3 regions of the Micromonospora sp. CNZ286 genome follow, and region 1 is predicted to be linked to each of the others. Evidence: riboswitches for the same ligand, from Rfam matches in the RefSeq annotation. Region 1 holds a riboswitch; each other region holds the start of a gene.

Region 1 (7,872 bases):
ACGGCCGGTCGCGCCCGGCGCGTGCACGGGGATCTGCTGGCTCTCTCCGGCGGCGCGGCCGAGCCCGGTGACGGGGCGGTGCTGTGGATCCCACACCCCACCCCGTTGGCGTACAGCCTCGGCGGGGCCGGCGGGTTGACTGTGCTCGCCAGCTGTACCCGAGATCTGCCGGCGGATCAGCTCGCCGCGGTGCTGAGCCACGAGCGCGCCCATCTGCGCGAGCGCCACCACCTGCTGGTATCCGCCGTGGAAGGGCTTGCATCGGCCGTTCCCTGGCTGCCGCTGACGCGGGAAGCACCCGCCGCCGTCCGTCTGCTAGTCGAGCTGCGTGCGGACGCTGCGGCCGTCCGGGAGTGCGGCCATGCGGCCGTGCGCAATGCGCTCTTGAGCTTCGCTGGTGCGCCCCATCCGCCGTCCGCCCTGTCGATGGCCGGGGGAGAAGTGGGAGTCCGGTTGCAGCGGCTTCAGTCGCGTACCCCGCACGGCCGCAATCTTGCGACCCGGACCGCGTTCGCTGCGGCCGCCCTCGGGGCGCCCGTGGGCATCGGCATGCTCGCCGCGGTCCTCACCTGTCTCTAGACGGCCGCCGCGCACTCTGACGCGTGGGATGGAAGCGTCAGCCGGCGAGGCCACCGGTTTCATGGCCGCTGCTGGTCAGGTGGGCACGCAGTTGGTCGTCGGTGGGCTCGACCAGGAATTTGCCGTCCGGCCACACCAGGGTGGGAATGCGACGTTGCCCCTGCTGCAGGCCACGGATCAGGTCCGCCGCAGCCTGGTCCTCATCGACGTCGACGTACACGTACGGGATGCGGGCGGCGTCGAGCAGGGCGCGGCTGCGTCGCACGTCGGGACACCAGCCGGTGCCGTACACGACGAGCTCATCGGGGCGGGAACGATCGTTGACGGTCAACTCGGTCTCCTCGTCGCCGGGACGGATGGCAAGGCGGCATCCCTGGGCGCCAACCGGTGCCCCAGGGATGCGAGATGCCCCGCGGGTCAGTCCACGAGCTGGTAGCCGGCCCGCTGCACGACCGCGCGGACCTCGGCGGTGTCCAACGGGTTCTCGCTGAGAACGGTGATGGTGCCCGCGGCCACGTCGGCCTGGACGTCGGTCACGCCGGCGATCTCGGAGACGTGCCCGGTCACCTTCTTGGCGCAGCCGCCGCAGGTCATGCCGGACACCTGGTAGGTGCTCCGGGCGCCGCTGCCGGTGCCCTGGGCCGCCGGGGCGCTGTCGATCGTGATGGTGCCGCAGCCGCAGCTGGCTTCATTGCCGCACATGGGATCTCCTCGGTGTCGCAGACGATGGCGTGACGGTGCGCAAGGCCCGTCCGTCGACGGTCGGCTGTGCGCCGGCCCGCAGGCGTTTGAATATACCCCTCCCCGGTATGCCCCTCAAGACCTCGACCGATCCGTGTGCTTACCCTGGCATGTCATCCGGATCACTTGACGACAGGTACCGGTGGGGGGTACAAAATTGCCGCTACCCATACCCCCTAGGGGTAAGAAAAGGAGTGATCACGATGTCATCCGGATCGAAGCGCTGGTGGGCCCTCGGACTCATCGCCCTCGCCCAGTTCATGGTCATCATGGACACCTCGATCATCGGCGTCGCGCTACCACGCATACAGGCGGATCTGGGTTTCTCACCGGAGAGCCTGTCCTGGGTCTTCAACGCCTACGTCGTCGCGTTCGGCGGCCTGCTCCTGCTCGGCGGCCGGCTGTCCGACCTGTTCGGCGCCAAGCGGATGTTCGCCGCCGGCTGGGGTGTCCTGCTCATCGGCTCCGCCGCCGCGGGCCTGGCCGGCAGCGTCACGGTCGAACTGGCCGCCCGCGCCGTACAGGGAGCCGGTGCGGCGCTGATCGCCCCGTCGGCGCTGACGCTGCTGATGATGCTCTTCGGCGCCGAACCCAGGGAACTCACCCGGGCCCTCGCCCTCTACGGCGCGGCGGCACCCGCCGGTGGCACCGCGGGCGTCTTCCTCGGCGGCGTCATCACCGAATACCTCAGCTGGCCGTGGGTCTTCTACATCAACATTCCCATCGCCGCGCTCGCGCTGCTGGCCACCCCGGCCCTGATGCCCGCCGGCGGTACCCGCCGCGGTTCGCTGGACGTGCTCGGCGCCCTCACGGTCACCATCGGTCTCGGCGCCGCGGTGTACGGCATCGTCCGCGCCCCCGAGGTGGGCTGGGCCTCTGGGCAGACCTGGCTGGTGCTCGCCGGAGCCGTGGTCGCCCTCGCGGCGTTCGTCGCCATCCAGGCGGCCCGCCGGGAGCCGCTGATGCGGCTGTCGATCTTCCGGGCGCCGAACCTCGCCGCCGCCAACGTCGCCCAACTTCTGCTCGGTGCGGCGTGGATCCCGATGTGGTTCTTCCTCAACCTCTACCTGCAGCAGGTCCTCGGCTACAGCGCCTTCCCCAGCGGCGCGGCACTGCTGCCGATGACCATCCTCATCATGATCGGCATGATCGCGCTCGCCCCGCGCGCCATCGCCCGCTTCGGCCCGAAGCCCATGGTGGTCACCGGCCTCGCGGTCCTCGCCGTCGGACTCGGCTGGCTCGCGTTGGTCCGCCCCGACGGCAGCTTCACCGTTGACGTGCTGCCGGCCTCGCTGGTCGCGGCGCTGGGTATGTCGCTGGCGTTCATCCCGTCGCTCGGTACGGCGATCTCCAGCGCCCGCCCCGAGGAGGGCGGACTCGCCTCCGGCATCGTCAACACCGGCTACCAGGTCGGCTCCGCGCTCGGCCTGGCCGCGATGACCGCGGTCGCCTCCGCCGCCGGCGCCGACCGGCTCGGCGATCTGCCCGCCCTCACCGACGGATACTCCGCCGCCTTCGTCGGCGCCGGGATCATCGCCGCCGCAGGCGCCCTCACCGCCGGTCTCACCCTCCGCGCGGCCAAGCGACAGCCTGTTAACGAGGCCGAGACAGTACCCGCGGCCTGACCGAATCCATCAACCGCCTGTCTGACGCCGGTGGATGAGTCTGATCCCGACTGATCCACCGGCGCATTCATACGATCAGCGCCCGACCCACGCGAGGCGGCCCTGGCGGTGAGGTGCCCTCGACTCCTGTCACGCGCTGCTGCCGACTACGTCTCGGCGTTGACGAGGATCGCGGTGACCAGCACGACGGCGACCATCAGCAACGCCTCGACCAGGACAGTGCGGCGTAGCTGATAAGTGGCGTCCATCGCGCGGTCATCCAGCCTGGGCACGACGCGCCGGCTGTTGTACAGCCCGACGAGGGCAACAGCCGCCACCAGGGCGACCTTGACGAGAAGCACCCGCCCCCAGTCGGTGGTCACGAGATGGCCCGGCCGTTCCAGGATCAGCAGGGTCAACGCGACGCCAGCGACACCCGTGAGCGCTACCGCGGCGGTGGCCGGTATGGAGAATCGCACCGCCATTTCGGCGGCACCCGTCGGTACGCCGAGGCGGGCGCGGCTCAGCAACAGGGCAGCCAGGAGAAGAACTCCGCCGACCCACACCGCGGCGGCAATGGTGTGGGCGAAATCGGCCGCCACGACGACGGCCCGAGGTTCCGCGGTGACGGTGTGCCCATCGACCAGAAAGGAACCCAGCAGCAGTGCCACGGTGACCGCCATGAGCACAGGCCGCACCGGTCGCGCTCGCACCCGCTGAACGCCGTCGCCGGCCGCGCTGACGGCGGCAGCCGTCACCAGGTTCCGGGAGTCGGTGGGTATCGCTGCGACGGTCGGAACGGAGTGACGCCCGACCGCGTGCCGGCCCCGAATCAGCGCCGCTTCGAGTGAACCGGACACGAGCAGACCGGCCGCACCGGTGAGTCGCAGGACCAGGCCGGCGGCCACCGGTGTCTGGCTGAGGGCGGTCACCGACGAGGCGCTGGCCGCCGAGGCGAAGGTGCCCTGCTCGCTGAAGACCGCCGCGAGTGCAACCAGCTCAAAGGCCGCTCCAGCCGCCACCGCCAGCCCCGCCGTCCGCACCCAGATCTGCACCACCCGGATGTCACTGCGTGTGCCGACCAGTGTGGTCAACGCGAAGACAAGACCACCGACACCGAGCAGGATCGCCCCGTAGGAAAGCCAACGCCCGACGGCGCCGACAAACCGCACCGGCGCCTGTTCCGCGTCGGCGGTGTGGCCAACAGCGTGTCCTCCCGCGTGTGCCGACGGCGAAGCCGGGGGCACACCTGGCCCACCATGGCCGGCATGTCCGTGCGGGCTGGCTGTTGCCTGGGGTTTAGCGGCCGTTCCGGGCGTCGGGGGAGGCGAGGCCACCGTAAACGTGATGACACCCGTCAGGGGGTGGGCGTCCGGGGCCGCGACGCTCCATCGCAGCTTGAACGTGCCGGTGGTCAGGCGAGCGGTCGGGTGGACCAGCCACGTTCGGCCTCCGTCGGGCGTGTGGCTGGCGGCCGGTAGGCCGATGCCGTTGCCGTCGGAAAGCTTGAATCCCGCTCCTGTGGGCGTGCCGGCGGCGCTGAGCGTCAGCCGGATTTCCTGGACGGCGCCGTCGATCCGCGCGCCGTCGGCCGGAACGGCCCGGAGCAGCTTGAAATGTGCGGCCGCAGGGGAAGCGAACCCGAGGGCCACGATGAGGGCGGGAAACAGCGCCAGCCACACCCGAATTGCCCAGCGCGCGGCGCGACGTGCTGGCGACTGAGGACATGCGAGACCCGGCGATGCAGCAAGCAAGGTCAGGCCGCCCGGCGACGCCGCTGGAAAGGCACTGTTGATCCTTCCGCCAAGGAGGCGCGGGCCGGTGCCCACACATCGCTCCCACGTGGTGCGGTCGCCATCCTAGGTCAACTACTACCCGCCCTTAGTAGGGGCGGGTCAGCTTCGACGATCCAGAAAGTCAGGTTGGGGGAGAGCGCCAGCATGGTGGCATCGCCGACTCGCAACGGCGACGGACTGCGCCGGGAGTGGTGCGAGGCATTGCCGCGGTCCCGGTCGGCCGTGGTCGGGTCGCTCTGTGGCCCCGCGGTGACGGATTTTGAAGCGGGCCACCGCGATCAGCGCGACGATCATGCTCTCGTACGCGGTTCCCACTTGCTTCGCGCGGCGCGCGCCCAACCGTCGGCAGGGCGGCGATCCGGCCTTACGCCGCCCGCCGGGATTGGGTTGATTTTCGTCGAAGCCACGTCGACATTCGAACGTCGAGCTACCCGCGGTCTGCGCGGGCTGACTGCCGGGTGTCACGAGCGCCGCCAACTTCATCTCCATGAACGCCTGTGCGGTAACGGGGAGCTCGCACTGACTTGTGTCTGCGCGCGGCCTCGGCCCGTACCACCACTACCGCCGCTGCTGCCGGCCCGGGTTTGCTGAATTGTGACTGAAATTGGTGTGGGGCTACGTACGGCCGCCCAGGAAACGGCCATTCGGGTGAGTATGCGGCGATCGGCCAAGCAATTGAGCGCCAACAGCATTCCGATGTCCGGTTACGTCCCGAGGGTTCCGCTATAACTGCTCGTCCCATTGAGTGGCATGAGTAACTGGAGGTTCCGATCAGAGTAGCGATGTTCGAGGCTTATGCAGGTGGGAGCCCTTGGCATACGACGTACCCACCGGTAATGTCGGCGCGTCCGGTGCGGTTTCCGATCGCAAGTGGCGACGCCGCTCCGACCCGCCTAATCGTGATCTCATGAACCGGGGACCCAGGCAACACCGGGGTGAATCCGCGAGCCACGGCCCGCGGTAGGGCGTACTTCCCGCCCGAATCCGTCAGCTAACCCGGTAGGCGGCCACGGAAGGAGTGCCAGCCTCGTGCGAAACACCTCCCGATACTCCCCACGCCTCCACGGCATCGCGGTGCCGACACTCGCCTGACTGTGAGTCCCGGCAACTGCCCCCCAGCCCGGCCCACCGGGCGCTCCCCATCCCCGCGGCACCCCGCCCAGTCACAACGTGCGTGAGTTCCTCCGCGCGTCGGGCCGGCCTGTGCCGCTCCAGCCCGTGGAGGAACACATGAAGCACCACATGAAGCGTCAGCTGCGGCGTCTTGTGACCGAGCGCCCGTACAAGATCATCGCCGGCTCCGCCGCGGCGCTCGTGCTCGCCAGCGGCGTCGGCACGGCGCTGGCCGCCACCGATCACAACGCGCCCGTCCGCCAGGGGAACACCGCCGCCGGGCTGGCTCCGCGGCTCGGTGATGTCGCCACCCGCGGCGAGGCTCGCGTCGCCGCCGAGCCGTCGCCGTCAGCGAAGGACAGGGCCACGACCGACCCGGACGTGACCAAGAAGGCGAGGCCGAAGCCTCCGTCGACCAAGGTCCTCGACCACACCTACGAGGCGCAGACTGCCTACTGGAACTGCGGCCCGGCCGCTGTGCGCAACGCGCTCAGCGCGAGCGGCGTCGAGACCACCCAGGACGCGATGGTCGCCCCGCTGAACGCTGGCGAGAACGGCACCAACTCGGCGGAGGACACCACTCGCGGGCTCAACCAGATGGTCAAGGGCAACCCGTACCGGACGCACATGATCCCGGGCCAGGCCGCGACGCCGGCGCAGATCGACCAGCTCCAGGCCGACGTGGTCACCGCCATCACCGACGGCCGTGCCGTGGTCGCCAACACCGTCGGCTCCGCGACCGATACAGACGGCGGCTGGCACTCCTTCCCCGGCGGCCACTACATCGCCGTGGTCGGATATAAGGACGACGGCCGGACGGTGCGGATCGCCGACTCCGCCGACCCGAACATGGCCGCCTACTGGATGACCACCATCGACCTGGCGAACTGGATGGCCACCCGCGGCTACTCCGCCTGATCCCATCTCCGGCCCTCGGGCACCGGCTCGTTCGAGCCGGTGCCCGTCGCCTTTCGGTTCGCGCCCAGTAGCAGGCAGGACGGCACGTCGTGCGCCCTCTGGTATGGCTCAGCCGATCATCTTGTGCGGTCAGGTTAGGTGCCGCCCGACGCGGCGGGCAGGGGCGAACACGTACAGGTCCAGCATGCCGGGTGGGTTGGCCAGGCCGGGGCCGCCGGCGCGAAATCCGAACCAGCCCCTCTGTGGACTTTGGTGCGTCACCGATAACGGCATGACGCCGACACGGGAAACTCCATAGTGCCGCTCGCTGCTATAGGATTACGGCATGAGCACCCATGCTGAGCATGGGTGCCGTGACTTTGTGTCCGAATCCCTCGGACACAACATCTCCACATATTGATCATGGGTTGAACGGGCTCACTTGCCTGAGGCTCCTGTGGTCGGTGTACATCGTTCCTGATCGCAGATGATGCTGATCTTGTTTCTGTGCAGGAGCGCGGCCAGGTCATGCGGGTTCTGGGCGTCGCTGGCGAGGCCGGGATGTCCCATCAGTCGCGCGATGATGTGGTCTTCCCTGAGGTAGAGCATCTTGCGTCGGCCGTTGGTGGGCTGTTGGGTGCTGGTGTGGCCTTGGCGGCATCGGTAGCCCGGACGCTGGTTGATCCAGTGGGATTCCAGTCTTCGGCCGCATGGTGCGCAGCGCAGCAGGCCGGTGAACAGGTAGCGGCGGGCAGTCCCGTCGTGGCTGGCCACAACTGCACACCGTGCTGTTCGAGCAGGGGTGCCAGGTGCTGCAGCTGGTTGGCGGAGAATGCTCGTTCGTATTCGCCGACCACGATCGCGTCGAACCCACGGTGCGGATCGGGGAGCGCGGCCAGCAGCGCGGCGGCCTGCGGACGCTGCCGCCAGCCGCGGCGGCGCGAGCAGCCGGCATCGAAGTACTCGGCGACGATCAGCCCGTGACCGGCGACGAGTTCGCTGGCGCAGTCCCGCTGCCAGTGCCGGGACGTCACCCGGTCTTGATGCTCGATGGTCGACATCCGGCCGTAGAACGCAAACCGCAGACCACCCTGCCGCCGGACGCGCGGCTGCGCGCCGGCGTGCGGCTGGCTGTTGAGCCA
Region 2 (7,872 bases), 2.7 Mb from region 1:
GGGCGGCGAGACCCGCAACGACACCACCCGGATCGCGCTCGACGCGGTCGGCGAGGGCGACGTCAACATCCTCTTCCACGACGCGGTCCGCCCGCTGGTCAGCGCCCGGATCGTGCGCGAGTGCGTCAACGCGCTCTGGACGTACTCGGCCGTCGACGTGGCCATCCCGTCCGCCGACACGATCATCCAGGTCGACGCGGACGACTGCATCACCGACATCCCGGTGCGCTCCCGGCTGCGCCGCGGCCAGACCCCGCAGGCGTTCCGCTCCGGCACCATCCGCGAGGCGTACCGCCGCGCCGAGGGCGACCCCGACTTCGCCGCCACCGACGACTGCGGCGTGGTGCTGCGCTACCTGCCCGGCACGCCGATCAAGGTGATCGACGGCTCGGACGAGAACATCAAGGTCACCCACCCGGTCGACGTGCACCTGGCCGACAAGCTGTTCCAGCTCGCCGCCGCGCAGGCGCCCCGGCTGACCGACCACCGCAGCTACGCCGAGGAGCTGACCGGCCGGACCATCGTGGTCTTCGGCGGCAGCTACGGCATCGGCCACGACCTGGCCGAACTGGCCCGCGGCTACGGCGCCCAGGTCTTCCCGTTCAGCCGCTCCACCACCGGCACGCACGTCGAGCGCGCCGAGGACGTGGCCGCCGCGCTGAAGACCGCGTTCGAGGCCACCGGCCGGATCGACCACGTGGTGGTCACCGCCGGCATCCTGGAGAAGGGCGCGCTGGCCGAGATGGACTCCGAGACGATGGACCGTCTCCTGCACGTCAACTTCGTCGGGCCGGTCACCATCGCGCGCCAGTCCCTGCCGTACCTCCAGCAGACAAAGGGCCAGTTGCTGCTCTACACGTCCAGCTCCTACACCCGGGGCCGGGCCCGCTACGCGCTCTACTCGGCCACCAAGGCCGCGCTGGTCAACCTGACCCAGGCGCTCGCCGACGAGTGGGCCGAGTTCGGCGTACGGGTCAACTGCGTCAACCCGGAACGCACCGCCACCCCGATGCGGACGCGGGCGTTCGGCGAGGAGCCGGAGCACACGCTGCTCTCCTCCGAGGCGGTCGCGCAGGCGTCCCTGGACGTGCTGATCTCCGACCTGACCGGCCAGGTGGTCGACGTGCGCCGGTCCCCCGGCGAGCAGGTGGCCGCCGTACCGGCGCAGCCGGGCCCGCACCGGTCCGAACTGTCCGCCGACGCCTGAACCCGACGGGACGTACCAGATGCGTGGTGACCTGGTCCGCAAGCTGCTCGCCCGGGGGCTGACCACCGGGCTGGCGGTGCTGGCCTTCCTCGTCGTGGCGCTCACCGGCGCCACCGGCTGGGGCCTGGCCCTGGCGGTCGCGGCGCTGGCCGCCACCGCCTGGGAGCGCCGGGTCCGGCCGTCCGCCGACGGTCTCGCCGAGACGGTGCTCGTCGCCGCCGGCATCCTGGTCGGCTACGCCCGGCGCCTCGACGACGGCTTCGACCCGGCGCTCGCCGCCACCGCGCTGGTCCTGCTCGGCCTGGTGCTGCTGGTCGGCCCGCTGCGGCAGGCCGGCGCACTGGAGATCCGGGCGGCGAACCTCCCGGTCCGCACGTGGACACCCGTGGTCGCCGCCCGGCTCGGCGACGCGCTGCTGGTGCTGCTCGCCGTGGTGGCGCTCGCCGCCGCCCTGACGCTGCCCGCCTGGACGGCGCTGGTCGCCGCGCTGCTCGTCGGCGCCGGATGCGGGGCGGTCGCGCTGGACCTCGCCCGGCGCCGGTTCCGGCCGCCCGCCGGAGGCGGCCCGGTCGGCCGGGCACTGCGCCGCCACCAGCCCGAGTTCGTGCTGCACTTCTCCGCGCCACCCGGCTCGGAGTACCAGGTCACCATGTGGCTGCCGTACCTGGAACGGATCGGCCGCCCGTTCGTGGTGGTGCTGCGCGAGCCGGAGCTCCTGCCCGCGGTGGACGCCGCCACCCGCGCGCCGGTGGTCCTCTGCCCAACCCTGAAGGCGCTCGACGAGGCGCTGGTGCCCAGCCTGCGGGTCGCGTTCTACGTCAACCACGGCGCGAAGAACGCCCACCTGATCCGGTTCAACCAGCTCACCCACGTGCAGCTGCACCACGGCGACAGCGACAAGGCCCCCAGCGCCAACCCGGTCTCGGCCATCTTCGACAAGATCTTCGTGGCCGGGCAGGCCGCGATCGACAGGTACGCCCGCGCCGGCGTGGAGATCCCCGCCGACAAGTTCGTCGTGGTCGGCCGGCCCCAGGTCGAGGCGATCGAGGTACGCCGGGAGCCGGTCACCTCGGCGGCGCACCCCACGGTCCTCTACACCCCGACCTGGACCGGGCACCACGCCGACGCGAACTACTGCTCGCTGCCGGTGGCCGAGACGCTGATCCGCCGGTTGATCGACAGGGGCGCCGCGGTGATCCTGCGCGCCCACCCGTACACCGGCAAGAACCCGGCCTCGGCCCGCCAGTTCGCCCGGCTCACCGAACTGCTCGCCGCGGACCGGGCGAAGACCGGCCGGCCGCACCTGTGGGGCGCCGCCGCGGCCCGCGAGCTGACGCTCACCGAGTGCGTCAACCGCGCCGACGCGCTGGTCTCCGACGTGTCAGGGGTCATCTCCGACTGGCTCTACTCCGGCAAGCCGTACGCGGTCACCGACACCGGCGCCGACGGCGAGCACTTCGTCGAGCGGTTCCCGCTCGCGGCGTCCGGCTACGTGCTGCGGCGTGACATGTCCAACGTGGACGAGGTGCTCACCGACCTGCTCGACGCCGACCCGAAGGCGGCACAGCGCTGGACGGCGCGGACCCGCTACCTGGGCGACTTCCCCGCCGACGCCTACGCCGAGGCGTTCCTGTCCGCCGCCCGCCGGGAGCTGGAACCCGACTGGGCGGTCCCGGGGCCGCGCGCGGCCGGCTAGAAACGCGAGCCGGCCCGTCGCGGGCCGGCTCGCCCCCGCTCAGAGGTACGGGTCGAGCAGGGCGAGCACCGCCGCCGGGTCCTCGACGTGCGCGTTGTGGCCCAGCCCGGGCAGCGTGGCCACCGGCACGCCCAGTTCCTTGAGCTGCGCGTCGGTCACCATCGGGTCCAGCTCGCCCCGGGCCAGCAGCACCGGCACATCGGTGGCGGCCAGCAGCACCGGCAGCCGGGGCTCCCCGACCGCGAACGCCGCCGGGTCCATGGCGAGCCGCCAGCGGCCGTCCTCCCGCCGCAGCCCCGCCTCCACCACCGGATGGTCCGGGGCGAACAGCCCGGCGAGCCCGGACACGCGCAGGTAGCGGCGGGCCGCCTCGTCACGGGTGGCGAACCAGGTGACCGGCCGGGCGGCCAGTTCCGCCGACTTCGCCAGCTCGGCCGGGGACCAGACCGCCTTGATGCCGAGCCCCACCACCGCGTCGACCGGAAGCCCTCGCTGCCGGGCCGCGAGCGCCAGCGCCACCACCCCGCCGAGCGAGTGCCCGAGCAGCACCAGCCGGTCCTCGGGGCCGAGCCGGACCGGGCCGAGCCCGTCGACCACGCGCTGGGCCAGGGCCTCGAACGAGTAGCCGTCGAGCGGCGGCGACCAGCCGTGACCCGCCAGGTCGGGGGCGAGCCAGCGGCCGGGCCAGCGGCGTTCCAGCAGCGGCGCCCAGGGCAGCCACACCTCGCCTGTGGCACCCATGCCGTGCAGGAGAATCAGGTGCCGCTTCCCCGTCGCATCGCCCATTGGCGCAGTCTGCCACCGCCCGCCCCGGACACGCGAGACCGAACCCGCCGACCCGCCCCACCCTCGCCCCGGCTCGCCCACACCCCGCCCCCGGTCCGCCCTCGCCCCCGCGCGCGGCCCTCGCCCCGCGCCGTCCTCGCCCCTGGCGCCCCCTCGCCCCGGCTCCGGCCGCCCACACTCCCCCCACCGTCGATCTTGGAGTTGTGGCACCTTCCATAGCGGGCGAGCCAGACAAACTGGGCGCCACAAGTCCAAGATCGGCGCGCCAAGGCGGCGTGAGGGCCGCGCCAGGGCCGGGCGGGGCGGGGACGGGGGCGAGGGAGGGCGGGACAGGGAAGGCCGGCACCCCGGGGTGGGGTGCCGGCCTTCGGGTGTGCGGGACGGTCAGGCGGAGTAGCCGCGGCTGGCGATCCAGTGCGCCAGGTCGATCGTGGTGATCCAGTACGAGGGCAGCGACGGGTCGGCCGAGTCGGCGATCCGTACGGTCCGGCCGTCGTCCTTGTAGCCGACCACCGCGACGTAGTGGCCACCAGGGAACGAGTGCCAGCCGCCGTTGGTGTCGGTGGCCGTACCGGCGACGTTCGCGACGACCCCGCGGCCGTTGCTGATCGCCTCGACCACGTCGGCCTGGAGGCGGTCCATCTGGGCCGGGGTGGCCGAGCCGGGAATCATGCGGGTCCGGTACGGGTTGCCCTTGACCTGCTGGTTGAGCACACGGGTGGTGTCCTCGGCCGAGTTGGTGCCCATCTCGGTGGTGCCGAGGGGGCCGGCGAGCGCGTCCTGGCTGCGCTCGATGCCGGCGGCGCTGAGCGCGTTGCGCACGGCGGCCGGGCCGCAGTAGAAGTAGTTGATCTGCGCCTGGTAGTCGTAGTCGAGCGACTTGCTCGACGGCGGCTTCGGCTTGGCCTTGGGCGTGGTGTCCGGGTCGGCAGCGGCCTTCGCGGACGGGGAGGCGCTCGGCGACGCGCTGGGCGTGGCGGAGGCGCTGGGCGATGCCTGCGGTACGGCGATGCGGGCCTCGCTGCGGCTGGCGGGCTGCTCGCCGAGGCGGGCGGCGCCGAGGTCGGCGACCGCGGCGGTGTTCTCCTGGACCGGGGCGTCGTCACCGGCGGTGGCGACGGTGCCGGCGCCGGCGGCCAGCACGAGCGCGGCGGCCGATCCGGCGATGATCTGGTACGGGCGTTCGGTGACGATCCGTCGCAGCTGACGCTTCAGGTGGTGCTTCACGAAATCCTCCACGGGGCGTGAGCGGCACACGCCGGCCCGGCACGCGGAGGAACTCACACGTGCTGGCGGGGCCGGATGGCCGGGGGATCGGGAACGCCCGTGATGCCGGGCGCCCAGAGGGCGGTTGCCGGTCGCGCGTCAGGCGCGCGCGGGCACCGCTTCGCCGTGGAGGCGGGGGGACGATCGAGGGGTGGGCACGCGGGGTACTCCTTCCGTGGCCGCCGACCGGGTTAGCTGACGGATTCGGGCGGGAAGTACGCCCTACCGCGGGCCGTGGGCTCGCGGATTCACCCCGATGGTGCTCATGGGTCCCCGGTTCGTGGAACACGATTAGGCGGGTCGGTGCGGCGTCGCCGTCGGCGATCGATTACCGCATCGGACGCGCCGACACTACCGGTGGGTATGCCCCCTGCCAAGCGCTCCCACCTGCGTAAACGTGATCCGTGGTAACGGATTTCGGAACACCCGGTTACTGACTTCACTCAATGGGACAAGCAGTTTCGACGGCGCCCGGTGGCGGAAAGCGGACAGACGGCGACCACCCGGCCGGCAATCGCGATACTCGATGACCCGTTCTGCGCCCGGCGCCCGTTTCGGTGAACCGGGTGACCGGGCTCACCACGTTCCGGGTAACGATTCGGTCGAGACGGCCGTCTCAGCCGACCCGGGCCGGGCGCCAGCGGGCGTTACGGACCGTCGCGGGCACCGGCTGGGCGCTCGCCATCGCGCTCCGGTACGCCGGGGCGGGCCGCAGCGCCACGGTGGCCGCGTACGCCTCGGCGGCGAGTGTCCGGGCGGCCTCGGCGGCCAGTTCCGCGTCCCGCCAGGCCGCCCGCTCCCGCGCGGCGGCGCTCTCCCATCCGGCCCGGCGCCCGTCCCTGACGGTGCGGGCCAGCACGATCTCCTGCTCGGCCGGGTGCCGGCGCGGATCCCACCCGTTGCGGCGCGCCAGCACGTCGGCGAGCTGACGGGCGGTCAGGTCGCCCCGCCAGTGCGCCGTCATGGCGGCGTGGCGCAGCCAGCGCTCACGGGCCGCGTACTCCGCAGGGGTTCGTGGCGTGCGGGGCGCGGCCAGCGCGGCGGCGCCGGCGAGGCGGCGGGCGGCGGCGTCCGCCTCGTCGTACGCGGTCCAGGCCCGGTCCGCCTCGTCCTGCGCGGCCAGCCACTGCTCCCGGCGGCGACGGGCCGTCTGGGCAGCCCCGGCGGCGGCAACCGCCACCTCCTCGGCGTACCGGATCAGGTCGTCGCGGCGGGCGGCGTCGGCGTCGGGCGGCTCGGGTGCGGTCTCCGGCGCGGGGTTGCGTTCGGGCCGGGCGACGAGCGCGGCGAGCAGGCCCAAGGCGAGCAGCAGGAGGAAGGACCAGATGGCGGCGGCCTCGGGCACGGAGGTGAGGAAGTGGTACAGAGCGGTCTGCGACATGGTCGGCACCTCACGGGAAGGACCTGGCGGGAGGACCCGCACGACCTCGCCGGGGCGGGCCGGTGAAGAGCCGCCGGGGCGGGTGCGGGGATGACGTGCGGTGGGTGCGGAGAACGGGCGCGGCCCGTGAGCGGGTCAGCGGGCGGGCGGTGCCCGCGGGCCGGCCGGTGCGACGGCCCGTCCGGCCGGGACCGGCTCCACGACGGCCGGGGCGGCCGCCCGGGGCGCGGGCGCCGGAACCCCGGCGGGAGCGGCCTGCCGCTCGGCCACGCGGTCGGCCTCCGGCCGCGTCGCGGTCGAGGCGCCGGTGACCGTGTACGTCGAGGCGGCGACCGCCGGAGCCGGGGCGGCAGCGGCGACACCGGCCGGCAGCGTGGCGGCGCCGAACGAACAGGCGACGACCACGGCGAGACTGGCGAGCATCCGGGCGGTCCAGCGCGCCACCCACCACACGGGGCAGGTGAGCGCGATCGGAAGCACGGGTACAAATTACCGCCGATCCCCCACGAACGCACCGCCGCACGGCGTGTCGCGGATCGACCGGCGGACGTGTGCGCGTGTCAGTCCGGGCGACGCCGCCCGGCGTACTCGATGTCCTCGGCCGGACCGGTGACGGGCCTCACGCCGCCGTCGGCGGCGGCCGGGCTGGTGGCGGCCTCGGCGGGCTCGCGCGGAGCCGGCACGGCCGGTGCGCGCGACGCCGCGCGGGCCCGGCGGGACGGGCCGAGCAGGCGCATCATCGGTGTCTCCACCCAACGGTGCAGCGCGGCGGCCAGCGCGAGCGTGACCACCAGGAAGCCGAGCACCGCGACCGGGCCGCGCCAGCCGGGCAGCCCGGTCCCCCAGTGCCCGGTCAGCCGCAGCACTGTGACCATGACGAGCACGTGCACCAGGTAGAAGGCGAACGAGACCTCACCGAGCCAGACCATCGCCCGGGACCGCCAGGGGGTGGGGCGGCCGCGCACGTCGGCGTCCGCCGCGGCGGCGATGACCAGGAGGTACGCGACAGCGAGCAGCGCCGCCCAGAACTCGGCCGGGATCCACAGCGCGGCGACCACCCAGGTGGCGACGAAGATCCCGGTGGCGGCGGCGAGGTTCGGTCCGCGCCAGCGGTGCCGGCGCATCAGCTCGGCAGCGGCCACGCCCATCCAGAACTCCAGCGACCGGGTCACCGGGAAGATCTGGGTGAACCACCACCGCTGCTCCTCCGGCACGAGCTGCTGGCCGGGCCACAGCGCCAGGATGAGCAGTGGTGCCGCGACCAGCACGGTCCGCAGCACGCCGGTACGGGCCCGGCGCAGCCACGGCACCACGAGCGGCAGGCACAGGTAGAAGGCCAGCTCGCAGGAGAGCGACCAGCTCACGTTGTTGACGCTGTAGAAGTAGCCGCCCAGCGGGATCCACGCCTGGACCAGGAAGAAGTTGGCGATCGCGGCCCACGGCACGACCGGGTCGGCGAACCAGGCCGCTACGGCCAGCGCCGCGACGAACGTCACCACGTGGTTCGGGTAGATCTTGGCGAACCGGCGGCGCAGG
Region 3 (7,872 bases), 4.6 Mb from region 1:
CCGTACGTGTGGGGCGCCACCGGCCCGAACTCGTTCGACTGCTCCGGTCTCACCCAGTACGCGTACAAGGCGGCGGGCATCTCGCTGACCCACTTCACCGGCGCGCAGTGGAACGAGGGCCGCAGGATCTCCCGCTCCGAGGCCCGCCCCGGTGACCTGGTGTTCTTCGGCTCCGACCTGCACCACGTCGGGCTCTATCTCGGCAACGGGGTGATGGTGCACGCGCCACGTACCGGCAAACCGGTCCAGGTGTCGAGCATCAGCACGATGCCGATCGCCGGCTTCGTCCGGGTCGCCTGACCCGGAACCCGGGCAGCGAGAAGGCCCCCGGTCCACGCGGACCGGGGGCCTTCCCGTGTGCGGTGCCGGGTCAGCGCGGCGCGCCGACCGGGGACGGCAGGATCAGCACGTCGTCCAGGTTCACGAACATGATCCGGTGACCGAACTGGACCTGCACGTAGCGGTTCTCGCCGCGGACCACGGTCCGGTCACCCGGTGCCGAACCGTCGAACGAGACCGCCCGGTAGTACTCGCCGGGCAGCACCCCGCCCACCGCGTACCGCTGGCCGGCGGCGAACGTGTACTGAAGCGGCGAGATGGTCTGGTACGGGATGGTGTCCGGGTAGGCGGCCTGCTCCGGGTAGGCCCGCCCGTACACCGGGATGGTGGCCTTGCCGGGCCGCGGCGTCACGACGAAGCCGGTGGCCCACTTGGCCGTCGGCGCGGAGGCCGGGTTGAGGAACCACGCCTTCTGACCGAGGTACCAGATCGCCGTCCAGTCGCCCTGGCGGCCGGCGAGCGCGTACGTCTGACCGGCGGAGGCGCGGGCGCCGTGGTCGGAGATGTACATGGTGTCCGGCGCGCCGTCCGGGCGCAGCCCGAGGTCGTTGACGAGCGGGGCGTCCGGGCTCGGCGCGGTCCGCAGGATCACCGACGAGGAGCCGCGCGACGGGCACGGCTGCGCCGGCGGCCGGGGCGTCGGGACGCCCGGCGGCTGCTGGTTGCAGCCGAAGAACGCCGGCCGGTTGGTGGCGAAGTCCGGGTCGATGGTGACCAGGCCGGTACGGGGCGTGCCGGTGCTGCGGAACGGCGCCTTCATGAGGTCGAAGTAGTGCGACCAGTCCCAGTACGGTCCCGGATCCCAGTGCATGCCGCCCACGTTGGCGGCGGTGATGCCGGGCACGTTGTCGTGGCCGATGATGTGCTGCCGGTCCATCGGGATGCCGAGCTTCAGCGCCAGGTGACGCACCAGCTTGGCGGAGGTGCGGTACATCGCCTCGGTGTACCAGGTGCCCTGACCGGCGAAGCCCTCGTGCTCCAGGCCGATGGACTTGGCGTTGACGTACCAGTTGCCGGCGTGCCAGCCGACGTCCTTGGTCTTGATGTGCTGGGCGATGTAGCCGTCCACCGAGCGCAGCGTGTAGTGCCAGCCCAGGTAGTCGGCCCGCTTCACCAGGTCGACGCTCGGGCCGAAGTAGCCCTCGGTGTCGTGGATGACGATGTACTCGATCTTCTGCTGCTTCGGCCGGTCGCCCAGGTCGTGGTTGCCGTAGTCGCCCGGGTCGTCGCTGAGCTGCTCGTAGGGCGCGGGGATCCACTCGCAGGCCAGCCGTACCGGGCACTCCAGCCCGTCCGGCCGCTCGGCGTTGCGCAGGCCGAGTCGGGCCAGGCGGGAACGGTCCGGCTTCGCGGCGGTGGCGGCGAGCGTGACCCGCTGGCCGTCGTCGGTGGTGCGGCTGGCGCCCTGGCCGAGCTGGTCGTAGACCTCGTCGGCGAAGGCCGCCGCGGCGTCGGAGGTGTCCGCGCCGGAGTACCGGGCCACCGCGCCGTACCAGGCCGCCGGGTCGGTGCCGGCGCCGACCGGCCCACCCAGAGCCTTCTGGTACGACGCCAGCAGCGCGGCGCCACCGCGGATGTTCGCGGCCGGGTCGGTGCGCAGCGTGCCCGCGTCGAGCCCGGTGAGCGCGGCGGCGGCGTCGAGCGTCTGGAGCGAGGCGGGCGGCAGCGGGGTCTCCCGCTCCGGTGCGGCCGCGGTGGCCGGATCGAGCTTCAGCGGGCGGGAGTCGTCGCCGCGCGGGTCCTCGTCCTCGTCGACGTGGGCGCTGCCCGGCATGGCGAGGATGTGCGCGGCGTCGGTCAGGTGCATCGGGCCGTAGCCGCCGCTGGTGCTCGGCTGCCCGGTGTGGGTGTCCCAGCGGGACTCCAGATAGGAGACACCGAGCAGCACGTTCTGCGGTACGCCGTACTCGGCCGCGGCGGCGGCGTATTGTTGTTGCCGGTCGCTCGCGGGCGCGGACGTGTCCGGCGCGGCGGTCACCGGGCCGGTCGTCGCCAGCGCGGTGGCTGTCGCCACTGCGGCGGCGAGCAGTATCCGTCTGCCCGACGGCGGGGCGGAGAGGTGCATCGAACCTCCTGGACAGGGATGGGGGTCACTGCGTTTCCACCCTCACTCCGCACACCCGCGAGGGTCAATACCTTTCCAGTGAGTAATCAGCCTTGAAAGAAAATTTCACCTCCGACCGGGGTGCGGCGCCTCATCGCGTACGGAGTGTCACGGCGCTGGAAGTTGCGGATCGATAACGGTGGTCCCTACTCTGGTGAATCGTCGGCCGCACGTCTCACCGTCCAACCCGGTCGGTGACGGTCCGACACCGCCGAGTCGCCTCCGGGCGAGCCGGGGAACCAGGTACCTGGGGTGAATCCGCAGCGATGCGGTAGGGCGGCTCCCTTCCCGCCCGAATCCGTCAGCTAACCCGGTAGGCGGTACGGAAGAAGGAGTACGGACGCCCGGTGGCACTCCATGCCCCGCGGCCGTCGTCGAGCCGGTCGGTCGACCGCTCCACGGCTGTGCCGCGTACCCGCTGGTCCCGCTTCACCACAGCCCTCGCCGCCCTCGTCGGCACCGCAGTCGTCCTGACCGGCGGCGCCACGGCGGCACACGCCGAACCCTCGGTCGCCGAGATCGAGGCGCAGATCGACCGCGACTGGAACAAACTCGAACCGGTCATCGAACAGGTCAACGCCGTACGTGAGCAGCTCGCCGCGCGGCGCAAGCAGGCTGACGCGCTCGGCCGGCAGATCGCACCCCTCCAGGCCCGGGTGGACGCCGCGCTCGGCCAGGTCGGCGGACTCGCCGCCGACGCCTACAAGGGTGACAACCTCTCCACCGTCAACGCGCTGCTGGGCAGCCGCTCACCCGGTGACCTGGTCAACGGCCTGGAACTGCTCGACCGCTTCGCCCACCGCCAGCACGAGCAGGTGCGCTCCGTCGCCGCGCTGCGCGACGAACTGGCGGCGAAGAAGAAGCCGCTGGACGAGATGATCGCCGGACTGGCGCGTACCGAGGCCCAGCTCGCGGCGAAGAAGAAGCAGATCGACGCCGAGATCGCCCGGCTGCAGAAGCTGCGGCTCAAGGTGTACGGCAACGGTGGCGGCGGCCCGCTGCGCCCGGCGCCCTGCCCCGCCGGTTACCCCGGTGGCGCGGCCGGAGCGGCGGTCAAGTTCGCCTGCGCCCAGATCGGCAAGATCTACGTGTGGGGCGCGGCCGGGCCGGATCACTTCGACTGCTCGGGCCTGACCATGGCGGCCTGGGCCAAGGGCGGTGTCTCGCTGCCGCACAACGCGCGCCAGCAGCACGGCATGACGAAGCGGGTGAGCCGGGCCGAGCTGCGCGCCGGTGACCTCGTCTTCTACTACAGCGACCTGCACCACGTGGCGATGTACGTGGGCGACGGCTGGGTGGTGCACGCCTCCCAGTCCGGCAAGCCCATCACCATGAAGCGGGTCGACGACGGCGACATCAACAGCTACGGCCGGGTGTAAGGAAGGGCCCCCTCTTAACGCCTCCGGTAGAGGAGGGGGCCCCTATTAACAACTGTGGGCGCCGTCAGCGGGTCGGCCAGGTGCGCCAGCTCTGCCAGGACCGGCTCGGCGTCGGTCCGCGCTGCCCCTGGTAACGCGACCCGTAGACGGCCGAGCCGTACGGGTGCTCGGCCGGCGAGGAGAGCCGGAAGATGCAGAGCTGGCCGATCTTCATGCCCGGCCAGAGCGTGATCGGCAGGTTCGCCACGTTCGACAGCTCCAGCGTGACGTGACCGGAGAAACCCGGGTCGATGAAGCCGGCGGTCGAGTGGGTCAGCAGCCCCAGCCGCCCGAGGCTCGACTTGCCCTCCAGCCGGCCGGCGAGCTGGTCACCCAGCGAGATCACCTCAAGGGTGGAGGCGAGCACGAACTCGCCCGGGTGCAGCACGAACGGCTGCCCCTCCGGCACCTCCACCATCGAGGTCAGGTCGTCCTGCTGGATCGACGGGTCGATGTGCGTGTAGAGGTGGTTGTTGAAGACCCGGAACAGCCGGTCCAGGCGTACGTCGATGCTCGACGGCTGCACCAGCGTGGGCTCGAAGGGCTCCAGCGCGAGCGTGCCGGCCTTGATCTCGGAGACCAGGTCGCGGTCGGAGAGCAGCATCGGAACACCATAGCGACAGGTGCCGGTGACCTGCGTGTCGCACTACATCTTCGTACACGTGTTCGATAGAGTGTCCACATGGCTTCCTGGTCCGAATTCGCCGCCGACGAGCCCCGCCTCGCCGACGAGATCCGCCTCCTGATGCAGCAGTACGGGCCGGGCTTCGGCTACCTCGCCACGGTCCGCGCCGACGGTGGCCCCCGGGTCCACCCGGTCTCCCCGGTGTTCACCGCCGACGGCCTCTGGTGCTTCGTCATCGACTCGCCGAAGCGCCGCGACCTCGAACGCGACGGCCGCTACGCGCTGCACTCGTTCCCGCCGGAGGAGAGCGACGACGAGGCGTACGTCGCAGGCCGCGCCCGGCCGGTGACCGACCCCGCCACGGTGGCCCGCCTGGCCCGGATCGGCCGCGCGTCACCGCAGGGCGACTGGCGGCTGTTCGAGTTCACCGTCGAGGCGGCGATGCTGACCCGCCGTGATCCGGTGGCCCAGCCCGGCGCCGCCCCGCCGCAGGTGCGGGTCTGGCTCGATCCGCGCGGGGCCGAACCCGCCCGGCGTGACCCGCTCGCCGCCGAGGGGCGGCGTGGCCGGCACGGCTTCGACACCCGCCGCCCGGCCGCCTGACCCGGCCCACGACGAAACGGTGCCGGCCCCGTCCGAGGACAGGGCCGGCACCGGTACGCGGTACGACGGTCAGGCTGCGCGGTAGGCGTTCCACGCGGTGAGCATGCGGCTCGCCTGGCCGGCGGTGAACTGGTACATGCAGGAGTCGTACGTGTAGTCCATGAAGTTGGTGATCGGGTCCTTGCCGGCGGTCGAGCAGGTGTCGCGGCCGGTCGGGCACTGGTACGCCGGGGACGCCTCGGCCGGGGTGTCGGAGACGCTGTCGCCCGAGCCGGAGCAGCCGCCCTGGAAGGTGTGGTAGAGGTTCAGCCAGTGGCCGACCTCGTGGGTGCCGGTGTCACCCTGGTTGTAGTTGGTCGCGGTGCCGCCGGGCAGCGACTCGTTCAGCACGACCACGCCGTCCATCTTGTCCAGCGTCCTCTTCGGGAACGTCGCCCAGCCCAGCAGGCCGTTGCTCAGCTCGCCGAGGTAGATGTTCAGCGTGTTCTTGCCGCCCTCACGCAGCGAGGTCTTCATCGAGCGCTCGGCGGAGGAGCCCTGCACGATCGGGTACCACGACGGGTTCGTCACCCGGTTGATCTTCGTGAGCTGGAACCCGAAAGCGGTGGCGGCGCCGCCGGTCGAGCCCGCGTACGACTGGTTCAGCACGGTGATCTGCTGGTTGATCATCGAGTCGGTGATGTTGCCGCCGGCCCGGGTGCTGTTCTCCTGGATGACGTGCACGACGACCGGGATGGTCACGGTGGCCAGCGGGGCGACGGCGCCGGTCCGGAAGCTTGCCCGCTCGCGCTGCGCGGCGGCGAGGTCGGCCTCACGGTCACGGACCTGCTTGGCGGTCAGGTGGTTGGGGTCGAGCTTGGCGTTGCCGCCCTTCGCGACGCGCGCGTTCGCGTGTTCGTCGGCGTGGGCGTCGGCCGGCTCGGCGCAGACGCCGGCCGGGGCGGCCGAGAAGGCCGAAGCAGCGGGGACGACGCCGACGGCGGCGGTGCTGAGCAGCAGCGCGAGGGTCGACGTCGCGACACCGGCGGTACGCCGGGTCAGCAGGTTGGGACGGAGTCCCATGGGCCCACCTCTTTCTGACGGCGTGCCAGGGGGTGTGTCACGCCGGTTCGGAAACGTGGGGCAGACGTTACATCCCATCGACGCATTTGAGAACGCCCATACGTTGCCGACCTTGGTGCTTGATCCACTCCAGCTCGGGGAGGTGGCGGGGTCAACCGCTCGTCGATACCGCCACCTCGCCGAAGTGGCGCGCGGGCACCTGGATGCACAGGGGTGGTGACCTTCAGGTAGAGTGGTGCCGCCTGCGGGTGTAGTTCAATGGCAGAACATCAGCTTCCCAAGCTGACAGTGCGGGTTCGATTCCCGTCACCCGCTCCAACCGAAGGCCCTGACCGGGACGCGAGTCCGGTCAGGGCCTTCGATGTTCCACGGACCACCTGTCCCGTGGTTGGTAGGCCGCGGCCCCACTAGCGATGGAGGGGACGTCGTGGGCCGATCTGATCAGCCTCACGAACGGCGTGACCGTGACCGCCAGGCGCGGTTCCGGCTGCCTGATCCAGTTCCCGACAACCCCGAGCGACACCGGGTATCCGGGGCGTGGCCGAGCCACGCGACGCCTGACGCTCCGGTGATGATGCAGGTGCCCGAGGTGGGCGTCTTTGTGAGGGCACTGCTACCCGTGAAGCTGACAGGTGCTTCAGCGCCGCCTTATCTCAGAACCTCCGGCTCCGCGGGGGCTGCTGGCTGCTCCGGTTGAGCCATGAAGCGCAGTTTGTTGGGGCGGACACCTCAGACGCGGCAGGGTGCTCCGGGATCGGGGAGTGTTGATGAAGTCGATGAATGACGTGTTCAACGAGGCAGTGGACTACGGGGCCGAGGGCGTTGTGCCGGTCGGCACGCCCGTCGGGGTGGAAAAGCTCTCGCACGTACACCGTGTCTTCAATGCTGTCATGGGTGGTGGCCTGGGTTTCGCGGTGGAAGTTCTCGAGCCGGACGATTTCCGGCGTGCTGTGGAAGGCTTTCGATACCTCGACCTCGGCGAGGTCGCGAACCTCCTCGCGGAACTGGTCGACAGTTACGGAAGTTCTGATTATGACGTCCGGAAGGAAGAGATCCTGGACGGCCTGCTCGTCGGCGCGCTGGTCGACGACGCTTTTCGGAGGAAGGTTTCTCAGGCTCCGTCCGACTTCGGGTTCGACGGCTCAGTTCTTCAAGATCCTGCTGCGCAGCAACGTCAGCTCAGGTAGTAGGCGGCTCTCCATCGGGCTTGCTCGGCTATGGAGAAGTTGTCGAAGTCACCGGCGGCCTCGCAGTCGAGCAGGTAGCGGAGCGCCTCTGTCGCATCTGACCCACGTGGATCTTCCGGGAGCCGCGTGAGAGGCCGCCGCTCGACGGCCGTCGTCGGTACGATCGCGCGATCTCGATCTGTTGATCATGCTGGAGGGAACCATGCAACTGCGCCTGAAGTACGCGCCCGTACCGGAGAACGCAGCCCGGTTCGCGGGCGACATCGTGGTGTCAGCGGCCCAGGTCAGCGCTGTGCACCTGGACTACACGCCGGACAGCCTGACGTCCGTGGACGCCATCCTCGACGGCTTTCGGGCCGAGGGCCTCACCGCTGGACAGGTGGCAGAGACTCTCTTCGGGTTCGGTTGCTATGTCGGCGAGGTGCTGACCCGGCATGCGGGTGGACGGTGGCGCGCAACGACGGCAGACGAACTGGCCGTCGTCGGATGGCCCATGGTGGTCGAGCTCGCCGGGCAGGGCTGGTGCAATCCGAT

The links. A riboswitch is a leader RNA that binds a small molecule or an ion and turns the genes downstream of it on or off. The one in region 1 is predicted to bind cyclic di-AMP.
Region 2: it holds a riboswitch for cyclic di-AMP, as region 1 does, so the genes downstream of both, FHX31_RS20380 (C39 family peptidase) here and FHX31_RS08955 (C39 family peptidase) in region 1, are expected to answer to the same signal.
Region 3: it holds a riboswitch for cyclic di-AMP, as region 1 does, so the genes downstream of both, FHX31_RS29555 (C40 family peptidase) here and FHX31_RS08955 (C39 family peptidase) in region 1, are expected to answer to the same signal.

Annotation. Positions count from the first base shown of each region.
Region 1 is NZ_JACHIZ010000001.1:1,934,950-1,942,821, forward strand. Features, by position in the region: gene FHX31_RS08930 (M56 family metallopeptidase) at 1-579, shown strand, start outside; gene FHX31_RS08935 (glutaredoxin family protein) at 617-910, opposite strand; gene FHX31_RS08940 (heavy-metal-associated domain-containing protein) at 997-1,281, opposite strand; gene FHX31_RS08945 (MFS transporter) at 1,524-2,945, shown strand; gene FHX31_RS08950 (copper resistance CopC/CopD family protein) at 3,092-4,606, opposite strand; cyclic di-AMP (ydaO/yuaA leader) riboswitch at 5,601-5,741, shown strand; gene FHX31_RS08955 (C39 family peptidase) at 5,951-6,751, shown strand; gene FHX31_RS32585 (recombinase zinc ribbon domain-containing protein) at 7,169-7,504, opposite strand; gene FHX31_RS32590 (hypothetical protein) at 7,516-7,872, shown strand, end outside.
Region 2 is NZ_JACHIZ010000001.1:4,677,441-4,685,312, forward strand. Features, by position in the region: gene FHX31_RS20365 (bifunctional cytidylyltransferase/SDR family oxidoreductase) at 1-1,207, shown strand, start outside; gene FHX31_RS20370 (CDP-glycerol glycerophosphotransferase family protein) at 1,227-2,903, shown strand; gene FHX31_RS20375 (alpha/beta fold hydrolase) at 2,943-3,689, opposite strand; gene FHX31_RS20380 (C39 family peptidase) at 4,074-4,916, opposite strand; cyclic di-AMP (ydaO/yuaA leader) riboswitch at 5,121-5,263, opposite strand; gene FHX31_RS20385 (hypothetical protein) at 5,572-6,336, opposite strand; gene FHX31_RS20390 (hypothetical protein) at 6,472-6,816, opposite strand; gene FHX31_RS20395 (acyltransferase family protein) at 6,897-7,872, opposite strand, start outside.
Region 3 is NZ_JACHIZ010000001.1:6,562,715-6,570,586, reverse strand. Features, by position in the region: gene FHX31_RS29565 (C40 family peptidase) at 1-300, shown strand, start outside; gene FHX31_RS29560 (N-acetylmuramoyl-L-alanine amidase) at 371-2,404, opposite strand; cyclic di-AMP (ydaO/yuaA leader) riboswitch at 2,643-2,777, shown strand; gene FHX31_RS29555 (C40 family peptidase) at 2,791-3,822, shown strand; gene dcd (dCTP deaminase) at 3,887-4,465, opposite strand; gene FHX31_RS29545 (pyridoxamine 5'-phosphate oxidase family protein) at 4,544-5,089, shown strand; gene FHX31_RS29540 (zinc metalloprotease) at 5,159-6,151, opposite strand; tRNA gene FHX31_RS29535 (tRNA-Gly) at 6,396-6,469, shown strand; gene FHX31_RS29530 (hypothetical protein) at 6,919-7,338, shown strand; gene FHX31_RS29525 (hypothetical protein) at 7,526-7,872, shown strand, end outside.